DNA from 3 places in the Microbacterium imperiale genome. Region 2 is predicted to be linked to each of the others. Evidence: predicted binding sites of a transcription regulator. Region 2 holds the regulator's gene; each other region holds the start of a gene.
What was found. Region 2 encodes HrcA, which represses chaperone genes, less so after heat shock. Its sites were predicted from a motif close to TTNGCACTCGNNNNNNNCGAGTGCNAA; they were not measured.

Region 1: a site for HrcA is predicted at 3,981-4,007, ahead of JOF37_RS12440 (Hsp20/alpha crystallin family protein). Genes of this name have one in related genera too.
Region 3: a site for HrcA is predicted at 4,795-4,821, ahead of groES (co-chaperone GroES). Genes of this name have one in related genera too.

The regions. Positions count from the first base shown of each region.
Region 1 covers NZ_JAGIOK010000001.1:2,567,538-2,575,201, forward strand. Annotated here, with positions in the region: tRNA gene JOF37_RS12420 (tRNA-Arg) at 1-15, shown strand, start outside; gene JOF37_RS15805 (FAD-binding protein) at 133-1,377, shown strand; gene JOF37_RS12430 (FUSC family protein) at 1,385-2,455, opposite strand; gene JOF37_RS12435 (L-serine ammonia-lyase) at 2,547-3,941, shown strand; gene JOF37_RS12440 (Hsp20/alpha crystallin family protein) at 4,081-4,506, shown strand; gene JOF37_RS12445 (HNH endonuclease signature motif containing protein) at 4,765-6,138, opposite strand; gene JOF37_RS12450 (MarR family winged helix-turn-helix transcriptional regulator) at 6,234-6,665, opposite strand; gene JOF37_RS12455 (DUF2207 domain-containing protein) at 6,749-7,664, shown strand, end outside.
Region 2 covers NZ_JAGIOK010000001.1:312,109-319,772, reverse strand. Annotated here, with positions in the region: gene JOF37_RS01430 (ExeM/NucH family extracellular endonuclease) at 1-30, opposite strand, end outside; gene lepA (translation elongation factor 4) at 254-2,104, shown strand; gene JOF37_RS01420 (DUF1990 domain-containing protein) at 2,131-2,790, shown strand; gene hemW (radical SAM family heme chaperone HemW) at 2,790-4,007, shown strand; gene hrcA (heat-inducible transcriptional repressor HrcA) at 4,083-5,120, shown strand; gene dnaJ (molecular chaperone DnaJ) at 5,160-6,281, shown strand; gene JOF37_RS01400 (16S rRNA (uracil(1498)-N(3))-methyltransferase) at 6,285-7,013, shown strand; gene JOF37_RS01395 (HIT domain-containing protein) at 7,060-7,407, shown strand; gene JOF37_RS01390 (PhoH family protein) at 7,358-7,664, shown strand, end outside.
Region 3 covers NZ_JAGIOK010000001.1:1,329,884-1,337,547, reverse strand. Annotated here, with positions in the region: gene alr (alanine racemase) at 1-549, shown strand, start outside; gene tsaE (tRNA (adenosine(37)-N6)-threonylcarbamoyltransferase complex ATPase subunit type 1 TsaE) at 555-1,049, shown strand; gene tsaB (tRNA (adenosine(37)-N6)-threonylcarbamoyltransferase complex dimerization subunit type 1 TsaB) at 1,088-1,744, shown strand; gene rimI (ribosomal protein S18-alanine N-acetyltransferase) at 1,741-2,217, shown strand; gene tsaD (tRNA (adenosine(37)-N6)-threonylcarbamoyltransferase complex transferase subunit TsaD) at 2,214-3,281, shown strand; gene JOF37_RS06530 (hypothetical protein) at 3,278-3,568, shown strand; partial or broken gene JOF37_RS06525 (THUMP-like domain-containing protein) at 3,579-4,762, opposite strand; gene groES (co-chaperone GroES) at 4,896-5,192, shown strand; gene rarD (EamA family transporter RarD) at 5,317-6,258, shown strand; gene JOF37_RS06510 (ABC transporter substrate-binding protein) at 6,474-7,664, shown strand, end outside.

The DNA of each region.
Region 1 (7,664 bases), 2.3 Mb from region 2:
GTCCCTTCGGGCGCACACTGTGTTGAGACAGTGAAAAGAAGCCTCCGCTCTGCGGGGGCTTCTTTGTTTCTCCGTCGTACTTGCATCGACTTTGTCGTGGAGGTGCGCTCGGCCGTCGCGTAGCGTGACGATGTGACCGAACGAACCTGGGCCGGAACGCACACCTTCGCCGCTGAAGCGGTGCTCGAGCCCTCAACCATCGTCGAGGCGCAGGAGCTCGTCGCGGGCCATCGCCGCATCCGCTCCTTGGGGACGCGGCACTCCTTCAACGATCTCGCCGACACCGACGGGGTGCTGCTCGCCCTCACCGCGATCGAGCCGGCGATCGAGATCGACGAGGCGGCGCGCACCGTCACCGTCGGTGCCGGCACCCGCTACGCCGTCGTGGCGCGTCACCTCGCCGACCGTGGTTGGGCACTGCACAACATGGGGTCGCTGCCGCACATCTCTGTCGGCGGAGCGACGGCCACGTCGACGCACGGCTCGGGTGACCGCAACGGCTCGCTCGCGACGGCCGTGCGCGCGCTCGAGTTCATCGCGCCGGACGGCTCGCTGCGGCGCGTCGCCGCGGGCGACCCGGACTTCGCGGGCAGCGTCGTGCACCTCGGGGCGCTCGGGCCGGTCACGCGCATCACGCTCGCGATCGAACCGACCTACCGTGTGCGCCAGGACACCTACGTCGGTCTGGCGTGGGACGACCTCTTCGAGCGGTTCGACGAGCTGACGGCATCCGGCTACAGCGTCAGCGTGTTCACGCGGTGGAACACGCCGGACGTCGGCGAGGTCTGGGTCAAGGAGCGCCTCGACGAGTCGTCAGCGCCCGAGATGGCGCCGACGGTGCTCGGCGCACGCCGGGTGTCGGAGAAGGCCGACTCGCCCGCGGCGGACGGGCTCGACAACACGACGGAGCAGGGCGGTGTGCCGGGGGAGTGGTGCGAGCGGCTGCCGCACTTCCGTATCGACGCCACGCCATCGAACGGCGACGAGATCCAGACCGAGTACTGGGTCGCGCGAGAGGTGGCGGTCGAGGCGATCGCGGCCGTGCGGGCGATCGCGGATCGGGTGGAGCCCGCGCTTCTCGTGAGCGAGCTGCGCACGGTGGCTGCCGACGAGCTCTGGCTGTCGCCGGGGTACGGCCGCGACAGCGTGTGCATCCACTTCACATGGAAGAACCGGCCGGATGCCGTCGCCACCGCGATCGGCCACGTCGAACGAGCCCTCGCGCCGTTCGATCCCCGCCCGCACTGGGGCAAGGTCTTCGCGATGCCGGTGGGCGAGTCGCTGCCGCGACTGCACGCCTTCCGCGATCTCGTCGCGCGCATGGACCCCGACCGGAAGTTCTGGGGCCCGTACCTCGGGCGCGTGCTGGGGATCTGAGCGCGGCTCAGGTGAAGGGGCGCGACGCCTCGATGATGCGCGCGACGTCCACGGCGGTGCGCGTCCACGGCGAGATGCGCCCGTCGTGGCGCGGCGGCACGCTCTCGACCACGCGCGCCAGGGCGCGTTCGGCTTCGTCGACCGCCGTCGCGGCGTCGGGGTCTCCGATGGGCCGTGCGACGGCACGGCCGGTCGCGCGCACCGCCTCGGCGAGCTGAGCGCGGCGCGGGGCGGCTTCGTCGCTGAGGGGCAGCGCCGCAACGCCACCGGCCAACTCGAGCGTCTGGCGCACGGTGTTCTCGAGGGCGCGCATCCGTCGGTCGTTCTCCTCTTCGACGCCCCGGCGGCGCCGAGCGAGGGGGTGCGCCTTGCGGCTGCGCGCGGCCTCCCGGACGTCCGCCGAGACCGCGTCGAGGATCTCGGTGAGATAGCGCTGACCCTCGGGGTCGGGCGCTGACCCGTCGGCGATGGCCGTCGCCAGCATGTCGAGCCGGTCGGCGACGGCATCCCGCAGCTGCGAGAGCCGCGTGGACGCTCGCCGCAGGTACAGCGGCGGGACGACCGCGAGGTTCACGGCGATCCCGACGACGACCCCGAACGCCATCGTGACGAGGTACGACACCGAGAACCCGCCGGCATCGTTGGCCCCGAGCAGCAGGACGAAGAGCGCTGCGATCGCGATCCAGTCACGACCGGTGCCGAGCGCGCGGATGCCGCCGATTGCGACGCCCACAGCGACGACGATCGCGACGCCGAGGATGCGCGGGCTCGGCCCGGTGACGATCCACAGGCCACCCAACCCGATCGCGATGCCGATCGCGAGTCCCGCGACGGCCTGTAGGCCGGCCTTCGCGGAGTCGGCGATCGTCGGGTACATGCTGACGAGAACGCCGAGCGGCGCGTAGTAGGAGTACTCGTCGTGGGCGAAGGGTACGAGCGGCGCGAGATACCAGGCGATGGCGGCGGCGAAGGCCGCCTTCGCCGCCAGCAGCAGCCGTGACACGGCGAATGCTTCGCCGCCCGCGGTGCGTGCCGCGATGGCCAGGGAGGCGACTCGAGGATGGGGCGCGTGATTCATCTCGGGCGACGATAGGCGTCGCGTCGGCGCAGGGCACTGCCCTTGACGTCCGCGCTCGGCGTGTTCCCGGGGCGAGACGTAGCCTGACAGGGTGAGCGCATACGTTTCGGCGTTCGAGCTGTTCTCCATCGGAGTAGGACCCTCGAGCTCCCATACCGTCGGACCGCTGCGTGCGGCCCGAGCCTTCGTCGAGCGCCTGAGCGCGTCCGGCCGTCTCGAGGACGTGGCGCGGGTGACGTGCGTGCTCTACGGCTCGCTCGGCGCGACCGGGATCGGGCACGGCACCCCCGACGCGATCGTGGCCGGGCTGCAGGGTCACGCGCCCGAGACCGTCGACCCGGATGCCGTCCGCGCGGCCTGGTCGGCGTGGGTCGATGGCGCGCCGCTGCTGCTGGGCGGACGGCACGCGGTGGCGTTCTCGCGCGCCGATGTCTCGTTCGAGCCCCGTACGCGGCTGCCCCAGCATCCGAACGCGATGACCCTCACCGCCTGGGACAGCATCGGGGCGCCGGTGGCCCGCGAGACGTACTTCTCGGTCGGCGGCGGGTTCATCCGTCGCGAGGGTGAGGTCGAGGGTGAGGGGCTTCGCGCGGCCGCCTGGCCGTTCGCGTTCGGTAGCGCGGCCGAGCTGCTCGAGCTGTGCGAGCGGGAGGAGCTGTCGATTGCGGGGCTCGCGCGGCGCAACGAAGAGGCGCTGCGTCCCGAAAGCGAGGTAGCGGCGGGGCTCGATGCCATCTGGGATGCGATGGCGGGATGCATCGACGCGGGGCTGCACGCCGACGGCACGCTGCCGGGCATGTTGCGCGTGCGGCGCCGAGCCGGCGCGATGCGCGAGCAGCTCGAGGCCGCCGAGTCCGCGGGAGGGCGGGAGCTGCCCGGCGAGTGGCTGGGCGCGTTCGCGCTCGCCGTCAACGAGGAGAACGCCGCGGGCGGGCGCGTCGTCACGGCTCCGACGAACGGGGCTGCCGGCATCCTTCCGGCCGTCGCGATGTACTGGTGGCGGTTCGCGGCGGAGTCGATGCTCGCGCCCGAGGATCTCGACCGTCGGCGCGGAATCCGCAGGTTCCTGCTCACGGCGACCGCGCTCGGCTCGCTGTTCAAGGCGAACGCGTCGATCTCGGGCGCCGAGGGCGGGTGCCAGGCCGAGGTGGGCTCGGCGTGCGCGATGGCGGCGGGGGGATTGACCGCTGTCATGGGCGGCGACAACGCGCAGATCGAGAACGCCGCCGAGATCGCGATGGAGCATCACCTCGGCCTCACGTGCGACCCCGTGGGCGGTCTCGTGCAGATCCCCTGCATCGAGCGGAACGCCATCGCGGCATCCACGGCGGTGACCGCGGCGCGGCTCGCTCTGCGGGGTGACGGACGCCATTACGTGTCGCTGGATGCCGTCGTCGAGACGATGCGGCAGACCGGGATCGACATGTCGCACAAGTACAAGGAGACGAGCGAAGGCGGGCTCGCGGTCAACGTCGTCGAGTGCTGAACGCCGGTGGTGGGTGGAGTGTTCGCCGTGCGAGAACCGTTGGCACTCTCAGGGGTCGAGTGCTAATCTGGATGCAGTTGAGCCGCTAAGGCTCAACTTTCGAGATCTCAACACAGACATTCAGAGAAGGGAAGAACCGATGGCTACGTACGACCCGTTCCGCGACCTCGACCGCATCGCCTCGAGCCTCTTCGACGCGCGCCGCGGTCCGCGCCGCATGCCGATGGACCTCTACCGTGATGGCGACCACTACGTCATGACGGCCGACCTGCCGGGCATCGACCCGGGTTCGGTCGACATCGACGTCGACGGCCAGCTGCTGACGATCCGCGCCGAGCGCACCCTGGCGAGCGGCGACGGGGTGAAGTGGATCACCCGTGAGCGTGAGGCGGCGAGCTTCCTGCGCCAGCTGAACCTCGGCCAGGGTGTCGACACCGAGGGCATCGCCGCGACCTACAACAACGGCGTGCTGACCGTGACGATCCCCGTCAGCGAGAAGGCCAAGCCGCGCAAGGTCGCGGTCACGACCGACTCCGCCGCGCCGGTGGTGCCGATCGAGAACTGAGCGCAGCGCCGACCGCAGCGCAGCCGGTGAACCTGGCGGCGTGACCGACCGGATCGACCGCGCACCGATGGCCGCAGCTCCTCCTCGGGGCTGCGGCCATCGTCGTTCGTGCGGGCTCTGATCCGGCGCGGTCACCGCAGGGTGGGGTATCGGGCCGCGGGGCCACGTCGGGCCGCGCTGACGCGTCGGGCCGCGCTGACGCGTCGGGCCGCCTGGCGCAGACCGATCAGAAGGGTGGCGGATCGTCGGGCGGCGAGCTCAGAAGGGTGGCGGCTCGTCGACGAGGTGGCCGGTTCGCGCGCCCGGTGGTGGGTCGGGTTCGGGTGTGAAGCAGACGGCAGGGATCGGCACGTCTTCGCGGTAGATCCGCCCGCCGGGGGAGGTCCATTCCAGGAGCCCGCCGCCGAGCTGTCTGACTTTCCAGTCGGTGAATTGCTTCATCGAGTGGTGTCTCTGGCAGAGGTGGGCGAGGTTGTAAATGTGGGTATGTCCGCCGAGGGCGTGGTCGATGGTGTGGTCGATCTCGCAGCGGATCGCAGCGCGACGGCATCCGGGGAACCGGCAGTGCTGGTCGCGCGCTTGCAGCAGGCGCCGCATCGAGGCGGTGGACCGATAGGTATCGATCTCGGCCGGGGTGCGGGTGACGGGGTCGATGAAGAGCCGATCCCAGGAGGCGGTCTGCCCGGCGAGTTCGCGGGCCGTGTCGGCGTCGACCAGCCCGGCCCCGACGGCTCCGGCGGGACCGTGGTCGGTTCCGGTGAGGGTGTCTGCGGTGACGACGACCTGCACGCGCGCCCGGATCGCGCCCAGTGGTCCCGGGCCGTCGGTGCCGTAGGTGGGATCGACCACCGGGGCGCCCCCGAGCACCAGATCAGCGAGAGCGTCGGCGCGGAGCTGATCCATGGTCCGCGCATCCGGCTCCTCAGGCTGCCCGGGCGCCGCTGCGTCGCCGAACGCGGCCCCCGCGGCATCCGTCCCGGCGGCTCGGGCGTCCTTCACGGACTGGCCCATCTGCGTGAGCCGGTCGAGCATCCCCGCGGCGATCACGGTCGGCAAGGTCGCGATGAGATCCGACATCCCGTCCGCCCCGGGGAGCACCCGCACGCACCGCCCGGCGGCGGCGTCCCGGTGTCGCTCGGTGAACTCCCGCGGATGCATCCGCTGCGCTAGAGCTCTCAGCGGCTCACGCACCCGCACCGCGATGTCACGCTCGCAGATCTCGATCGCAGCTTCCTCGAACGCCGGTCGAACCTCCGCCGGCACCACGCACCCCGCTTTGACGATCACCTCGACGTGATCCCGGGTGATCCGTCGGGTCTCCCACGCCGTGAACACGGCGGGGTAGTCGTCGACGATGGCCATTGCATGGTCGATGTCGTGCTGCAATCGCCGGTCCGACCGCCCCGCCAGCCCGGCCGCTTCCGCAGCGACCGAGCGCAACTCCATGTCCGAGGCCATGCCCCGCACACCGTCGACGTGCGCAACCCGCAACGCCGACCGGCCGACCTCAGCCAAGGCTCGCACCAGTGCGACATCCCCGGCGTGAGCAGCATCCAACGCCTCAGCGAACGCCCCGAGCGCACCGGCATGAGGACTCAGCCCCACACCGTCACTGCCACCCATCGTTGCCATATGTCGATGATCCCATCGGCCACCGACATCCGAACCGCGATCGAGCGCGTTCGTGCACAACTCGGCACGGCCCGCTGATGGGGAGGAGGCCCTCGTCAGGACGTGCGGCGCAGTTTCGTGGTGAGCTGCTCGAGCTGTTCCAGCTCTTCGGTGCTCAGGACCGACATGCGCTCGGCGATCGACCGCCCGTGCGCCGCGGCGAGTCGGCGGAAAGCCGCCACCCCGTCGGGAGTCGCGGTGATCATCGCACCGCGCCCGTCGGTCGGATCGCCGCACTTGGTGATCAGGCCCCGCGCGACCATGCGGTCCACGAGGCGCGAGACGCTCGGCTGGCTGATCAGCATGTTGGCCGTGACATCGCGCAGTCGTGCCCGGTTGCCGGGTCCACGCGTGACGGTCAGCAGCACGTCGTACTCGGCCTGGCTGAGCTCATCGCTGGCGAAGTCGTTGCTGATGTCGTCGAAGATCTCGTGCTGCGCGCGGAAGAGGCTCTCCCATGCGGCCACGGCACGACGACGATCGCTCATGGCCACAACTTTAACGCCCGCCTAAGCTGGGCGGCATGATGCGGCGCACGCGAAGGGCGCTTGCGAGCGCCACGGCGGTCCTGATGGCGAGCCTTCTGGGGGCGGCTCTGCCCGCGGCGGCATCCGCGGCTCCGCCGGTGCTCTCGTCCGTCTCGGGCGAGACGTCCGACGACCTCGACGCCTTCGAGTTCGACTCGCTGACGGTCGACTACTACCTGGAGCGCGATGCCGACGGCACGGCGCGCATGCGGGTGGTCGAGCGGTTCGTCGCCGATTTCCCCGAGGCGGACCAGAACCGCGGGATGCGCCGCCTGCTCCCCGAGTCGTACAACGGCCAGCCGCTGCACCCGACCCTCGTGTCGGTCACCGACGAGAACGGCGATGCCCGCCCCGTCGAGACCGACAACGACGACGGCACGCTCGGCATCCTCACGCGCGGCGCCGAGTACCTTCACGGCCGCAACACCTTCGTCTTCACCTACGACCTCGAGAACGTCGTGTGGGACTTCGACGACACGGGGCTCGAGTTCTACTGGGACGTCAACGGCACGGACTGGGCGCAGCCCTTCCGGCAGGTCACGGCGACCCTGCACCTCGACCCGCCCTTGGTCGAGAGCCTGTCGGGAAGCCAGTCCTGCTATGTCGGGGCATCGGGTGAGACGCGACGCTGCGCCGACCTGACGGTGTCGGCGGACGGCGCCACCGTCTCCGCATCCAGTCGCGATCTCGCGCCGCACGAGACCCTGACCCTCTCGGTCGGCTTCGACGCGGGTGCGTTCGAGACGTTCGACACCGGGTATCTCGCCTCGCCGTTCGGGTGGCTGCAGGCGGGCTCCCTCGCGGCTCTGGTGGGGGCGACCGGATGGGCGTTGCGCAGCCGCCGGCGCTCGCTCGGCGACGAACCCGGGCGCCCGACGGTCATCGCCGAGTACGAGCCTCCCCATGACATCGATGCGCTCGAGTCGGCCGTGCTGCTCGGCAAAACCTCGGCGGCGATCC
Region 2 (7,664 bases):
CGCGGGCGCGACGGGGTCTGCTGTGATCACGGTGCTCTCCGGGGGGAAGCGGACCGGGCGCGGTGAGTTCGCGCAACCGCCGGCCGCCGCACTGAGCATTCGACGCGATCGACCTGTTCGGCAAGTAGCGAGATGGTTAATTGTTTTTCACTCGACGGATTGCTGGCGTGTCCGGCATCCGGCGTCGTATTGTGCCGCGCGCGGGATCGTCGAGGCCGTCGGGCGGCGAGCCCCCGGGTAGACTTCCCGGGACATGTCTCCGCGCGCCCTTCAGCCGCTCGCGCCCGCCGCCACGCCGCCCGAGCTCATCCGCAACTTCTGCATCATCGCCCACATCGACCATGGCAAGTCGACGCTCGCCGACCGGATGCTGCAGATCACCGGCGTCGTCGCCGACCGTGACATGCGCGCCCAGTACCTCGATCGGATGGACATCGAGCGCGAGCGCGGCATCACGATCAAGAGCCAGGCCGTCCGGATGCCGTGGTCGAAGGACTCCGGCACGTTCGCGCTCAACATGATCGACACGCCGGGTCACGTCGACTTCACGTACGAGGTCAGCCGCTCGCTCGCCGCGTGCGAGGGAGCGATCCTCCTCGTGGACGCCGCGCAGGGGATCGAGGCGCAGACCCTCGCGAACCTGTACCTCGCGCTCGAGAACGACCTGCAGATCATCCCGGTCCTGAACAAGATCGATCTGCCGGCGGCCGATCCCGAGAAGTACGCGGCCGAGCTGGCCAACCTCATCGGCGGCGACCCGGAAGACGTGCTGCGCGTGAGCGGCAAGACCGGCATGGGCGTCGAAGACCTGCTCGACCGCATCGTCGATCGCATCCCGGCCCCCGTGGGCGACCCCGAGGCTCCGGCGCGCGCGATGATCTTCGACTCGGTCTACGACGCCTATCGCGGCGTCGTCACCTACGTGCGCATGGTCGACGGCAAGCTCGAGCCGCGCGAGCGCATCCAGATGATGTCGACGCGTGCGACGCACGAGCTGCTCGAGATCGGTGTGTCGAGCCCCGAGCCGATCCCGACCAAGGGGCTGGGCGTCGGCGAGGTGGGCTACCTCATCACCGGTGTGAAGGACGTGCGTCAGTCGAAGGTCGGTGACACCATCACCAACCACCGCAAGCCCGCGACCGAGGCCCTGCCCGGTTACACCGACCCCAAGCCCATGGTCTTCTCGGGGATCTACCCGATCGACGGCAGCGACTACGGCGACCTGCGCGAAGCGCTCGACAAGCTCAAGCTCTCGGACGCCTCGCTGCAGTACGAGCCCGAGACGTCGGTGGCGCTCGGCTTCGGGTTCCGCTGCGGCTTCCTCGGCCTGCTGCACCTCGAGATCATCACCGAGCGCCTCTCGCGCGAGTTCGGTCTCGACCTCATCACGACCGCGCCGTCGGTGACGTACGAGGTCGCGACCGACACGGGCGAGACGGTCGTCGTGACGAACCCGAGCGAATACCCCGACGGGCGGGTGGCCGAGGTCTCGGAGCCGGTCGTCAAGGTCGGCATCCTCGCCCCGAAGGACTACGTCGGCACCGTCATGGAACTGTGTCAGTCGCGTCGCGGCACGCTGCTCGGCATGGACTACCTCAGCGAGGACCGCGTCGAGCTGCGGTACAACATGCCGCTCGGCGAGATCGTCTTCGACTTCTTCGACCACCTCAAGTCGCGCACGCAGGGCTACGCGAGCCTCGACTACGAGCCCGCCGGGTCGCAGACCGCCGACCTGGTGAAGGTCGACATCCTGCTGCAGGGCGAGAAGGTGGATGCCTTCAGCTCGATCGTCCACCGCGAGAAGGCGTACGCCTACGGCACGATGATGACCGAGCGCCTGCGCAAGCTCATCCCGCGTCAGCAGTTCGAGGTGCCCATTCAGGCCGCCATCGGGGCGCGCATCATCGCCCGCGAGAACATCCGCGCCATCCGCAAGGACGTGCTCGCCAAGTGCTATGGCGGTGACATCACCCGCAAGCGCAAGCTCCTCGAGAAGCAGAAGGAGGGCAAGAAGCGCATGAAGATGGTCGGCCGGGTCGAGGTGCCCCAGGAAGCCTTCATCGCGGCGCTCTCGGGCGACGTCGAGGGCAAGGACAAGAAGTAGTCACCACCGGATCCACGAGGAGAGCGATGCATCACCGACGCGGAACCTTCCGTGATGAGACCGTCGACTACGCGGCGGTGGGGGCGACCCGGGCCCACGACCTGATGGCCTACCCGCCCGAGCGCAGCATCCCCGCTGAGGACGCTTGGCGCATCGGCAGCGGCGAAGCGCGGTTCGACACGGCCGCCGACCTGCTCATGTCGTGGAGCGCGCTGCGCGGAGCGGGCCTGCGCGTCACCGACGTGCGCCCCGCCTCGGGCCCGATGTACACCGGCGTCGCTTTCGACGACGAAGGAAACGCGGTGGCACCGAGCAGCCTCGAGCACGAGCAGCGCTTCGACGCCGACGGCACCCCCTACGTCGGGGCCGGCACGACGCTGCGCGTCCACGGACGGGTCGCCGGTCACAGTGCCGACGGTGAGCTGCGCGTCATCTTCGTGGACGAGGAGCCGCGCCGCGTGGCGTTCGCGCTCGGCACGGTCGACGGCTCGGTCGTCAGCGGTGAGGAGTCGTTCCTGCTCGAGTGGCGCGACAATGACGAGGTCTGGTTCGTCGTGCGCGCCTTCGACCGTCCGACGGCGATGCTGTACCGGATGCTGCCCGCCCTCGTTCGGCGGCGTCGCCGCCTGCTGTTCCAGGGATACCTCCGCGCGATCTCGCCGTTGTACGCCACCCCCGGGTCCTGATGGGGGCAGCGCTGCCCCTGGGCGATCCCGTTCCCGCTGACGGAGCCCTGCCCGACGACCTTCTCGTCTCGCCCGATGCGGACTTCGGCGTGTACCTGCACGTGCCGTTCTGCCGCGTGCGCTGCGGATACTGCGACTTCAACACGTACACCGCCACCGAGCTGCGAGGCGCGCGTCAGGACGCCTACGCCGACGAGGTGCTGCGCGAGGTCGCGCTCTCGGCTCGGGTGCTCGACGCGCGCGGTCCCCGTCGCCCCGCCGCGACCGTCTTCTTCGGCGGTGGCACTCCGACCCTGCTGCCGCCGGGGGATCTCGCGCGGATGCTGGGCGGCGTCCGTGACACGTTCGGCATCGCGCCCGGCGCGGAGGTGACGGTCGAGGCCAATCCCGACACGATGACGCCCGCGGTCGCCGACGAGCTGGCTGCGGCCGGGGTGACGCGTCTCTCTATCGGGATGCAGTCGGCGGTGCCGCACGTGCTGGCGGCGCTGGATCGCACCCATGACCCCGCGAACGTGGCGACGGCGGTCTCCGCAGCGCGCTCGGCGGGTCTCGATGTGTCCCTCGACCTGATCTACGGCGCGCCGGGCGAGAGCCTGGCCGACTGGCGTGCCTCCGTAGAGACGGCCATCGCTCTGGCGCCCGACCACGTGTCGGCGTACGCCCTGATCATCGAAGACGGGACGAAGCTCGAACGTCAGATCCGGCGCGGCGAGGTGCCTGCCCCCGACGACGATCTGCAGGCCGACATGTACGAGACGGCCGACACGCTGCTCGCAGCCGCGGGCTACTCCTGGTACGAGGTGTCGAACTGGGCCACGTCGCCGGAGCAGAGGTCGCGCCACAACCTCGCGTACTGGCGCGGCACCGACTGGTGGGGCTACGGGCCCGGCGCGCACAGCCACGTGGGCGGGCTGCGCTGGTGGAACGTGAAGCACCCGGCCGCGTACGCACAGCGTCTCGCGATGGACGCCTCACCGGCGGCGGGCCGGGAACGACCGGATGCCGCGGCTCGACGCCTCGAATCCGTGCTGCTGCGCACGCGCATCGCGGAAGGGCTGCCCGTGGCCGAACTGGATGAGGACGGCCGCCGGGGCGTCGCCGCCCTCATCGCGGACGGGCTCATCGAAGGGGCGGACGCGGTGCGCGGACGTATCGTCCTGACGCGGCGGGGGCGCCTGATGGCCGACGCCGTGGTGCGTGCTCTCACGGAGTGAGTCCCGGCGGCTATCCCGTGTCGGTTCGCGATAGAATTGGCACTCAGGTATAGCGAGTGCCAGCGAGGAGGTGACATGGTCTCGGAACGCGGACTGCAGGTGCTGCGAGCGATCGTGCAGGACTATGTCGACACCCGCGAGCCGGTCGGCAGCAAGTCGATCGTCGAGCGGCATGCGTTCGGCGTGTCGGCGGCGACGATCCGCAACGACATGGCCCTGCTCGAGGACGAGGAGCTGATCGCGGCGCCCCACACGTCGTCGGGCCGCGTGCCCACCGACAAGGGCTACCGCGTCTTCGTCGACCATCTCGCCGGACTCCGCCCGCTCAGCCCCGCGCAGCGCTCGGCGATCGCGACCTTCCTCGACGGGCCGTCCGACCTCGACGACCTCCTCGTCCGAACCGTGCGCGCGCTGACGCAGCTGACCGGTCAAGTCGCGATGGTGCAGTACCCCTCGTTCGCGCGGGCTCAGGTCTCGCACCTCGAGCTGGTCGACCTCGGCGGCGGGCGACTCGTCGTGATCGTGGTCACCGACACCGGGCGGGTCTCGCAGCGCGTCGGCGTCGTGCGCACGCTCCTCGACGAAGCGCAGTTCGCCGTCGCGAAGGCGACGCTGCGCGCCGCCATCACGGGCAGCTCCATCCGCGATGCGTCGCAGGCGGTGTCGGCTCTGGCCGAAGGGCAGTCCGCCGGGGATCCCATCGGCGACGCCGTCCGGGAGATCGCCCGGATTCTCGTGGAGGAGCTCGAGACGTTCCGACAGGACCGGCTCGTCATGGCCGGCACGGCCACCCTGGCCCGTCGCGAAGCGGATTTCCGCGGCAGTATCTACCCGCTGCTCGAGGCGATTGAGGAGCAGGTGACCCTTCTGCGGCTGATGGGCGAGATGGTCGCCGACGAGCGCGGCGTCGCCACCCGTATCGGCCGCGAGAACGAGGCGTTCGGGCTCTCGGAGGCCTCTGTCGTGACGAGCGACTACGACGTGCCGGGTTCGCACGCGCGTGTCGGCCTCATGGGTCCGACCCGCATGGACTACCCGACCAACCTCGCGACGGTGCGTGCCGTCGCCCACTATCTCAGCCGGCTGCTTGAGGACGACGAGAGCGCCCGCTGACCGTATCCACCCACGCCCGCAGGGGCGGAAAGGCGATCCGTGGCTGACCACTACGAGGTCCTGGGCGTCGCGCGCGACGCGTCGCCCGACGAGATCAAGAAGGCATACCGACGCCTCGCGCGCGAACTGCACCCCGACGTCAACCCGGGCGAGGACGCGTCCGAGCGCTTCAAGCTGGTGACGCACGCCTACGACGTGCTCAGCGATCCCGAGCAGCGCCAGCGCTACGACATGGGCGGCGACGCCGCGGGCGGCTTCGGCGGCGCCGGCGGCTTCGGTGGCTTCAGCGACATCTTCGAGACGTTCTTCGGCGGGGGAGCAGGGGGCGGTGCTCGCGCCGGCCGCCCGCGCTCCCGCCGCGAGCGCGGGCAGGACGCGCTGGTGCGCGTGACCCTCGAGCTGGACGACGTCGTGTTCGGCGTCCACCGCGACATCGAGGTCGACACGGCCGTTCTGTGCGACACATGCCAGGGCTCGTGCTGCCAGCCGGGAACGCAGCCGGTGACGTGCGACGTCTGCCACGGAGCGGGCAACGTCCAGCGCACAGTGCGCAGCCTGCTCGGCAACGTCGTCACCTCCCAGCCGTGCAACGTGTGCCAGGGCTATGGGACGACGATTCCCTACCCGTGCACGACCTGTCAGGGTCAGGGGCGCGTTCGCGCCCGCCGGACCGTCTCGCTCGACATCCCGGCGGGTGTCGAGACCGGGCTGCGGCTGCAGCTCCCGGGCTCCGGCGAGGTCGGGCCCGCGGGCGGTCCCAACGGCGACCTCTACCTCGAGGTCACGGTCGAGGCGCACGACGTGTTCAGTCGCGAAGGCGACGACCTGCTCGCGACCCTCGAGGTGTCGATGCCCGATGCCGTGCTCGGCGCCACCACGACGATCGAGTCCCTCGACGGAACCGTCGAGCTCGAGCTGCGCCCGGGCGTGCAGTCCGGCGACGTCCTGACGGTCAAGGGCCGCGGCATCACGCCCCTGCGGGGCTCCACGCGCGGCGATCTGCGCGTCGGGGTGCACGTCGTGACGCCGACTCGCCTCGACGCCAAGGAGCGCGCCCTGATCGAGGAGCTGAAGCGCCGCACGAAGGCGCCGGCGCCGCGTCTGGCGGAGTTCCACCAGGGCATGTTCGCGAAGCTGCGCGACCGCTTCCGGAACAGCTGAGCGGTGGCACTGCACTTCGTCGTCGACGCGCCGCTCGATGCGCGCGCGGGGGACACCGTCGATCTGACGGGGCCGGAGGCCCACCATGCAGCGGGTGTGCGTCGGGTCCGCGCCGGCGAGGCCGTCACGGTGGGCGACGGGTCCGGGGTCTGGCTCACCGGGGTCGTGGTGTCCGCCGACCCCAGGCGTGTGTGCATCGAGGTCGGCTCGCGCGCCGAACATCCGGCGCCGACGCGGCGCGTGACCCTGGTCCAGGCGCTCGCGAAGGGTGATCGCGACGAGCTCGCGGTACAGGCGAGCACGGAGCTGGGCGTCGACGAGATCGTGCCGTGGCAGGCCGCGCGCAGCGTGTCTCGATGGGCGGGCCCGAAGCTCGAACGGGGGGTGCAGCGCTGGACGACCATCGCGCGCGAGGCCGCGAAGCAGGCGCACCGGCCGTGGCTGCCCCTCGTGGGCGCGCCGGCGACGACGCGAGACCTCGTGGCCCGAGCCGGGCGCACCCGCATGCTCGTGCTCGAGCCGTCCGCCACCGAGCGTCTCAGCGAGGTCGATCTCGGTGAGGGCGACGTCGACCTCGTCGTCGGGCCCGAGGGCGGCATCGCCCCCGATGAGCTCGACGAGCTCCGCGACGCGGGGGCGACCCTCGTCCGCCTCGGCGACACGGTACTGCGCACCTCGACAGCAGGCCCCGCGGCGCTCGGCGTCGTCAACGTCGCGTTGGGGAGATGGTGACGGCTTCCGCCGACCCGCTCGGCCTGCCCGTCGATAGACTGGGCGAATGAGCGAACCCTCCGTCTTCACGCGCATCCTCCGCGGTGAGATCCCGTCCGAGATCATCGCCGAGACCGAGAACGTGTTCGCCATCCGCGACATCGCGCCGCAGGCTCCGGTCCACCTTCTCGTCATCCCCAAGACCGAGGAGTACCGCAATGTCGTCGAGCTCGCCGCGGCCGATCCCGCTCTGCTGAGCGAGCTCATCGGCCTGGCCAACTCCATCGCCGCCGAGCATGCCGACGGCGACTTCCGCCTCATCTTCAACACCGGCGCCGGGGCCGGGCAGACGGTCTTCCACGTCCATGCCCACGTCCTCGCCGGTGGCCTCTCCGAAGGGAGCCTCGGTGGCTGACGCTTCCGAACCCGCCGTCGCGACGATCTTCGCCGACGGCGTGGCCATGGTCCAGTTGCTCGGGCCGCAGGACCGACTGCTGCGCGTCGTCGAACGGGAGCACCCCGATGTCGACGTCCTCGTGCGCGGCAACGAGATCACGCTCACCGGCTCGACGGATGACGTCGCGGCAGCGCGCGCTCTCGTGGACGAGCTGATCGCCATGGCCCGCGCCGGTCAGGGCCTGGACCCGAGCGATGTCACGACGTCCAGCCGCA
Region 3 (7,664 bases), 1.0 Mb from region 2:
CTGCGTCACATCGCCGCCTCGCACGCGGCGATCGCGCTGCCCGAGGCCCGGCTGAACTGCGTGCGATTGGGCATCGCGGTGTACGGGCTGTCGCCGATCGCGGGACGCGACTCGGCTGATCTCGGGCTGCGCCCGGCGATGACTCTGCGCACCGCGGTGGCCGCGGTGCGGCGGGTGCCGGCCGGCCAGGGTGTCTCGTACGGCTACACGCATCGAGCCGCCACCGAGACGACGCTGGCGCTCGTGCCGCTGGGTTATGCCGACGGCGTGCCCCGCCACGCGTCGGGTCGCGGACCCGTCGTGATCGGTGGGCGCCGGTATACCGTCGCCGGACGCATCGCGATGGACCAGTTCGTCGTCGACGTGGGTGACGCCGACGTCTCGGTCGGCGACGAGGCGATCCTGTTCGGCGACCCGACTCTCGGCGCTCCGAGCGCGGCCGACTGGGCCGACGCCGCCGAGACGATCGACTACGAGATCGTGACCCGGATCGGTGCCCGCGTGCACCGCACCACGGTGACGTCTGAGAGAGGGGAGGACCGACGGTGAGCGGAATGGACGAATACCTCGGGCAGCGCGAGGTCACCTCGGCCGAGGACATGGAGGCCTGGGGTCGCGAGATCGGCGCACGTCTGCGCGCGGGCGACCTCGTCGTGCTGACCGGCCCGCTCGGCGCCGGCAAGACGACGCTGACGCGGGGCATCGGTGCGGGCCTGGGCGTGCGCGGTCCCATCCAGAGCCCGACCTTCGTCATCGCCCGGACGCATCCCTCGCTCGTCGACGGGCCGCCGCTCGTGCACGTCGACGCCTACCGCCTCGGCTCGCCCGCCGAACTGGCCGACCTCGACCTCGACCTCGACGCGAGCGTCACGATCGTCGAGTGGGGCCACGGGATGGTCGACGGGCTGCGCGACAGCTGGTGGGAGATCGAGCTCGAGCGCGGCTGGAGCGGCACGGGCCTCGACAACGCTTGCGGCACGAGTGGGCCGGCGGCGGCCGAGATGGCGGATGCCGCTCCGCGCATCGTCACGGTCACTCGACGCCCCTGAGGAGCGCGGGCACGCCGGGGCCGACTACCCTGGATGACGTGATTCTGGGCATCGACACCTCGATCGGCACGGCCGTCGCGGTCGTCGACCCGGACGGCGCCGTGCGGGCCGAGGCGGTCAGCCCCGACACCCGCGGCCATGCCGAGGTCATCGGCGAGCTGATCGTGCGTGCCCTGTCGGCGGCCGGTCTCAGCGGCCCCGACATCACCGCGGTCGCCGCGGGGATGGGCCCGGGCCCGTTCACGGGGCTGCGCGTCGGCATCGCGGCGGCCCGTGCCTTCGCGCTCGGTCGCGGCATCCCGCTCGTCCCGGTTGCGAGCCACGACGCGGCGGCCCTGGCGCGCATGCGTCCCGGCTCCGGCTTCGCGGCCCCCCTCGAGGGCGAGCCGATCGCGATCGTCACCGACGCGCGGCGACGCGAGCTCGCCGTCTCGGTCTACCGGGTCGAGGGCGGACTGCCCGTGCGCATCGTCGATCCGCACCTCGTCCCGCGCGCCTCGACCGACGTCGTGCCGTTGTTCGGCGCGTCGGCGGGCGAGCTCGACGAGACGACGCGCATCAGCGCCGTCGCCCTCGCGCGCATCGCCGCGTCGCGGTTGCGCGCGGGCGACCTCGCCGACGCCGTCGTCGAGCCGCTGTACCTGCGCGCCCCGGACGTGAGCGTCCCCGCCGGCCCGAAGAAGGTGGGCTCGTGACGCTGCGCGCGGCGACACGTGACGACCTCGACGCGATCATGGCGCTCGAGGAATCCGCGTTCCCGAGCGACGCCTGGAGCCGCACGGCGATGGCCGCCGAGATCGCCTCGCCCCACGGCCGGTACCTCGTCGACGACGAGTCGGGCCGGGTCGTGGGCTACGGGGGAGTGCGCGCCGTCGTGGGCGCCGGCGACGCCGACATCCAGACCATCGCCCTCCACGCCGACGTGCGCGGCACCGGCCGCGGTCGAGCGCTGCTGCGCGCGCTGCTGGACGAGGCCCGCGAGCGGCGCGCCCGACAGGTGTTCCTCGAGGTGCGTGCCGACAACCCGGTCGCGCAGCGCCTCTACGCCTCCGAGGGGTTCGTCGAGATCGCCCGCAGGCCGCGGTACTACCAGCCCGACGACATCGACGCGATTATCATGCAGCTGAACCTCCCGCAGCCGGGAACAGCCGGGAAGGCCGACCGATGAGCCCCGCCATCCGCCGTGACGAGCCCCTCGTGCTCGGCATCGAGACGAGCTGCGACGAGACCGGGATCGGCATCGTCCGCGGCCGCACGCTGCTGTCGAACACCATCGCGAGCTCGATGGCCGAGCACGCGCGGTACGGCGGCGTCGTGCCCGAGGTCGCGGCGCGAGCTCACCTCGAGGCTCTGCAACCCGCGATCGAAGCGGCGGTGGCCGAGGCCGGCGTCGAGCTGAGCGATCTCGACGCGGTGGCCGTCACGAGTGGTCCCGGGCTCGCCGGCGCGCTGATGGTCGGCGTGGGCGCCGCGAAGTCGCTCGCCGTCGCGCTCGACAAGCCGCTCTACGCCGTCAACCACCTCGTGGGCCACATCGCCGCCGACATCCTCACGGGTGACGACGTCGAGTACCCGACTGTCGCGCTGCTGGTCAGCGGCGGGCACACGTCGCTGCTGCTCGTGCGCGATCTCGTGTCGGACGTCGAGATGCTCGGCGAGACGATGGATGACGCCGCGGGCGAGGCCTTCGACAAGATCGCCCGCATCCTCGGCCTGCCCTATCCCGGCGGGCCCGAGATCGACCGCGCCGCCGCGACGGGCGACCCAAACGCGATCCGCTTTCCGCGCGGGCTCTCGCGAGCCTCCGACATGGCGGCGCACCGCTACGACTTCTCGTTCTCGGGCCTGAAGACCGCCGTCGCCCGCTGGATCGAGCAGCGCGAGGCGGCGGGCGAACCCGTCCCGGTCGCCGACGTGGCCGCGTCGTTCCGCGAAGCGGTCGTCGACGTGCTGGTGACCAAGGCGCTCGACGCCTGCGCGCAGCACGGGGTGCCGCGCCTGCTGCTCGGCGGCGGCGTCATCGCCAACCGGCGCCTGCGCGAGGTCGCGCTCGAGCGCGCCGCCGCGGCGGGCGTCGCGGTGCGCATTCCGCCGCTGAGTCTGTGCACCGACAACGGCGCCATGATCGCCGCCCTCGCTGCCGAACTGATCGCCGGGGGCGCCGCGCCGTCGACCCTCGCGTTCGGCGCCGACTCCACACTTCCGGTCACCGAGATCCAGGTCCGGGGATGACCGAGCCGGTCCCGCCCCGTGTCGAGTGGGCGCCCGAGCCGGAGGTGCTGCCGCGGTCCGGCGGTTGGGCGCTCACCCTCGCGATCGTCGGGCTCCTGCTCTCGCTTCTCGTCGGCTGGGCCTTCCCCCTGGGCATCGCGGCGGTCGTCCTGGCGATCCTCGCGCTGCGCCGCCCCTGGGAGAGCCGTGCCGTCGGCGTCTGGGCGCTCGTGCTGGGGTCGCTGTCGCTGGTCTACAGCGCGGGCTGGCTCGTGTGGGGCGCGATGCAGGCCGGCATGATCGGCTGACGCGCTGCGATCACACCCGGTCCGCGAGGACCGCGGCTCGTCGGTCGCCGATGCGCGTGAGGAAGAGCGTCGCCGAGTTCGGGCCCGAGAGCGCGAGCTTCTTGCGGAACTGCGCGGGGTCGACATCCACGCCCCGCTTCTTGATCTCGAGCGTGCCGATGGCCTCGCGTCGCAGCACCGCGTCGATGTCACGGGTTCTCAGCGGCAGCACTTCGCGCACGCGGAACGTGGCGGCGAACGGCGTGGTCTTCGCGTCGTCCGAGGTCATGTAGGCCGTGCCGCCGGCGAGCATGCCGGCATCCAGCGATCGGGCGACCTCGCCGATCAGGCGCGCGCGGATGACGGCACCGTCGGGCTCGTGCAGGTAGGCGCCGAGCGGCCGCTCCGCCGCGTCCGAAGCGTCGGCGGCGGCGGTCAGCTCGGCGGCCGTGTCACCGCGCAGCACGAGGGCGGCGCGACGGATGCCGGGCCGGGCCAGAGCCCCCGACCACAGCACGAGCTCGATGGTCGAGCCGTCGGCGCTGATCCACTGCGCCTCGACGTCGTCGGGGAGGTCGTCGCGGTCGTACGCGGGGCCGAGCTTGATGCCGGTGGGCAGCTGCCGCGCCAGGTCGAAGGCCCAGGGCAGCGCCGGGGTGTAGTCGGATGCCGTCAGCCGCCGCGTCTCGCCGTGCCGGCGGTGCGCCGCGCGGGATCGAGCCAGACGCCGTCGATGCCGTCGAGCGGCGTGTCCTCGGCGCGGCCGTGGCGCACGCGCGCGGTGTCGCCGAACGGAGCCAGGTTGTACGCGGCGATGGCGGCGGTGATCTCGTCCGCGTCGACCGCGAGGACGTCGAGGCCGATGCCGGCGAGACCGAGCGCGTCGCCGCCGATGCCGCAGCCGAGGTCGGCGACGCGGTGCATGCCCGCGTCGCGGAACCGACCCGCGTGGCGCGCGGCGACGGCCAGACGCGTCGCCTGCTCGAGGCCCGCACGCGTGAACAGCATGCGGTCCGCGAACGGCCCGAACTTGGCGCGGGCCCGCTCCCGCAGACGTGCTTGACCGACCGCCGCCGACACCAGGTCGGGCGAGAGTCCCTCGCGCCGCAGTCGCGACACCGCGGCCGCGGCATCCGCCGTCGACGAGATGTGCAGCGAGTCGACGAGCCGCAGCCCCTCGGGGGTCAGCAGGGCGGAAAGCTCGGCGTGATCCACTCGGTCAGCCTACGCCCCGCGTCCGCGTGCGGTTGGCACTCGCGTTGCGTGAGTGCCAACGTCCCCCTAGACTCGGAGTTGGCACTCTCAGGGTGAGATTGCCAACGAGTCTTGTCGAAGAAAGAGGTAGACCGTGTCGGTTTCCATCAAGCCGCTCGAGGACCGCATCGTCATCAAGCAGGTCGAGGCCGAGCAGACCACCGCGAGTGGTCTGGTCATCCCCGACACCGCCAAGGAGAAGCCCCAGGAGGGCGAGGTCGTGGCCGTGGGCCCCGGCCGCATCGATGACAACGGCAACCGCGTTCCGCTCGACGTCGCCGTCGGCGACCGGGTGATCTACAGCAAGTACGGCGGGACCGAGGTCAAGTTCGGCGCCGACGAGTTCCTCGTCCTGTCGGCGCGCGACGTCCTCGCCGTCGTCGTCCGCTGACGCATAGCTCTTCTCCGAAGGCCCGGGTGCACATCGCACCCGGGCCTTCGTCGTGGCGGGCGGGCGACGCTCGATGGCAGCCGCGCGCGCGACGCGCGTGTCATGACCGAACTAGAGTTGGCTCGTGACACCCCTCGACCCCGCCCGCGAACGCACGCTCGGCGGGGTCTACGCTTTCGCCGCGTACGTCCTCTGGGGCTTCATGCCCCTGTACTTCCTGCTGCTGGCGCCGATGGGCCCCTTCGAGGTGGTGTCGTGGCGCATCCTGTTCTCGCTCGTGTTCTGCGCCGTGCTGCTCACCGTGCTGCGCACCTGGCGCAAGCTGATCGCCATCCTGCGCACGCCGCGACTCGTGCTGTGGACGATCGTCGCCGGCATCCTGATCTACATCAACTGGCAGGTGTTCCTGATCAGCACCCTGACCGGTCACGTGATCGAGGGCAGCCTCGGGTACTTCATCAACCCGATCGTCACCGTGCTGCTGGGCGTGCTCGTGCTGAAGGAACGGCTGCGCGTGGCGCAGTGGGTCGCGATCGGCATCGCCGTCGTCGCCGTGGGCGTCATCGTCGTCGGCTACGGGGCGTTCCCCTGGATCGCGCTGATGCTCGCCGCGAGCTTCGGCACGTACGGTCTCGTGAAGAAGCAGATCGGCCCGTCGGTCGACGCGGTCAGCGGCCTCACGCTCGAGTCGCTCTGGCTCGCCCCCATCGCGATCGTGCAGGCGATCGTCGTCGCCGTCACCGGTGGACTCGTGCTCGGCACCGTGAGCCCGGGGCACACCGCCCTCGTGACCCTCGCCGGCGTCGTGACCGCCGTGCCGCTGCTGTTCTTCGCCGCCGGAGCCCGCCGCAGCAGCCTGACGGTGATCGGACTGCTGCAGTTCGTCGCGCCGATCCTGCAGTTCATCACCGGCGCCTGGATCCTCGGCGAGCCGATGCCGCTGGAGCGCTGGATCGGGTTCAGTCTCGTCTGGCTCGCGCTCGTCGTGCTGAGCGTCGACTCGCTGCGTGCCGCGCGTCGACCTCGCCGCGCGACCGACGCCGACGACGTCGCTCCCGTCGTCTGACCCGTCCGGCGCCCGAGGCCGCGGACACACGATCGGGTTTCGCGTGGCACCGGTACCATCCGCGGAATCGCGCGGAGGCGGGCGGGCCGGAAGTAACGATTCGGTCGCGTAACAGACCGTTAACACATCGCAACATCCCCGATGCAGCGGCGCCACTAGGTTTGACCCAACCTCGCGGAGCTTCGGTCCCGCGGTCCCACTCATCAAGGAGCACAATGGGCGTTCTCACCCGTTCCCGCACCGCGAAGGTCATCGGCGGCATCGCCGTGATCGGCGCGAGTGCACTCGTCCTGGCCGGATGCGCCGGCGGCAGCGACCCGGCTGCCTCGGGCGACGCCGGCGGCGACGCGGCCGACTTCCCGATCGACTGCGCCGAGGCCGAACCCGCGTCCTACACGCCCGAGTACACCTCGACGTCGACAGGTCCCGGCACCGACCTCACCTACACCATCGGCACCGCGCTGCCCCAGACCGGCAACCTCGCCTTCCTCGGCCCGCCCGAGATCTCGGCCACCGAGTTCGCCGCGTCGCAGATCAACGCCGCCGGCAAGGGCATCACGATCGACCTCAAGCAGGGCGACTCGGGCGACACCGACAACAAGGCCTACGAGACCGAGATCCCTCGACTGCTGGGCGAAGGTGCCACGGCGATCGTCGGTGCGGCATCCTCGGGCACGTCGCTGCAGTTCATCGACCAGGTCATCGCGGCCAACGCGATCCAGTTCTCGCCCGCCAACACCTCGGCTGCCTTCACCGGCTACGAGGACAAGGGTCTGTACTGGCGCACCGCCCCCTCCGACGTCCTGCAGGGCGAGGTGCTCGGCAACCTGATCGGCGCCGACGGCAACGAGACGCTCGGCATGATCGTGCTGAACGACTCGTACGGCACCGGTCTGGCCTGCTTCACGAAGGCCGCGTTCGAGGCAGCGGGTGGCGAGGTCGTCGCGACCTCGCTGTACAACACCGGTGACACCAACTTCTCGGCTCAGGTCGAGGACGTGCTGGCCGCCGGCCCCGACGCGATCGCGCTGATCACGTTCGAAGAGGTCAAGACGATCATCCCCGAGCTCATCGGTGCCGACGTGGCTCCCGAGAAGCTCTACTTCGTCGACGGAAACCTCGCGAACTTCACCGACGACTTCGAGCCCGGCACCCTCGCCGGCGCGAAGGGCACCTACCCGGCGGTCGACCCCGCGACCATCTCGTCGTTCCGCGACGAGCTGCAGACGTTCTGGACCGGGGCCGGCAACGCCGAGCTGCAGGACTTCACCTACGCGCCGGAGTCCTACGACGCGGTCGTCCTGCTCGCCCTCGCGGCGCTGCAGGCCGGCTCGACGGCGGGCCCCGATGTCGCAGCGAACCTGCAGGCGGTCTCGGGCGGTGCGGGCGAGGGCACGAAGTGCACC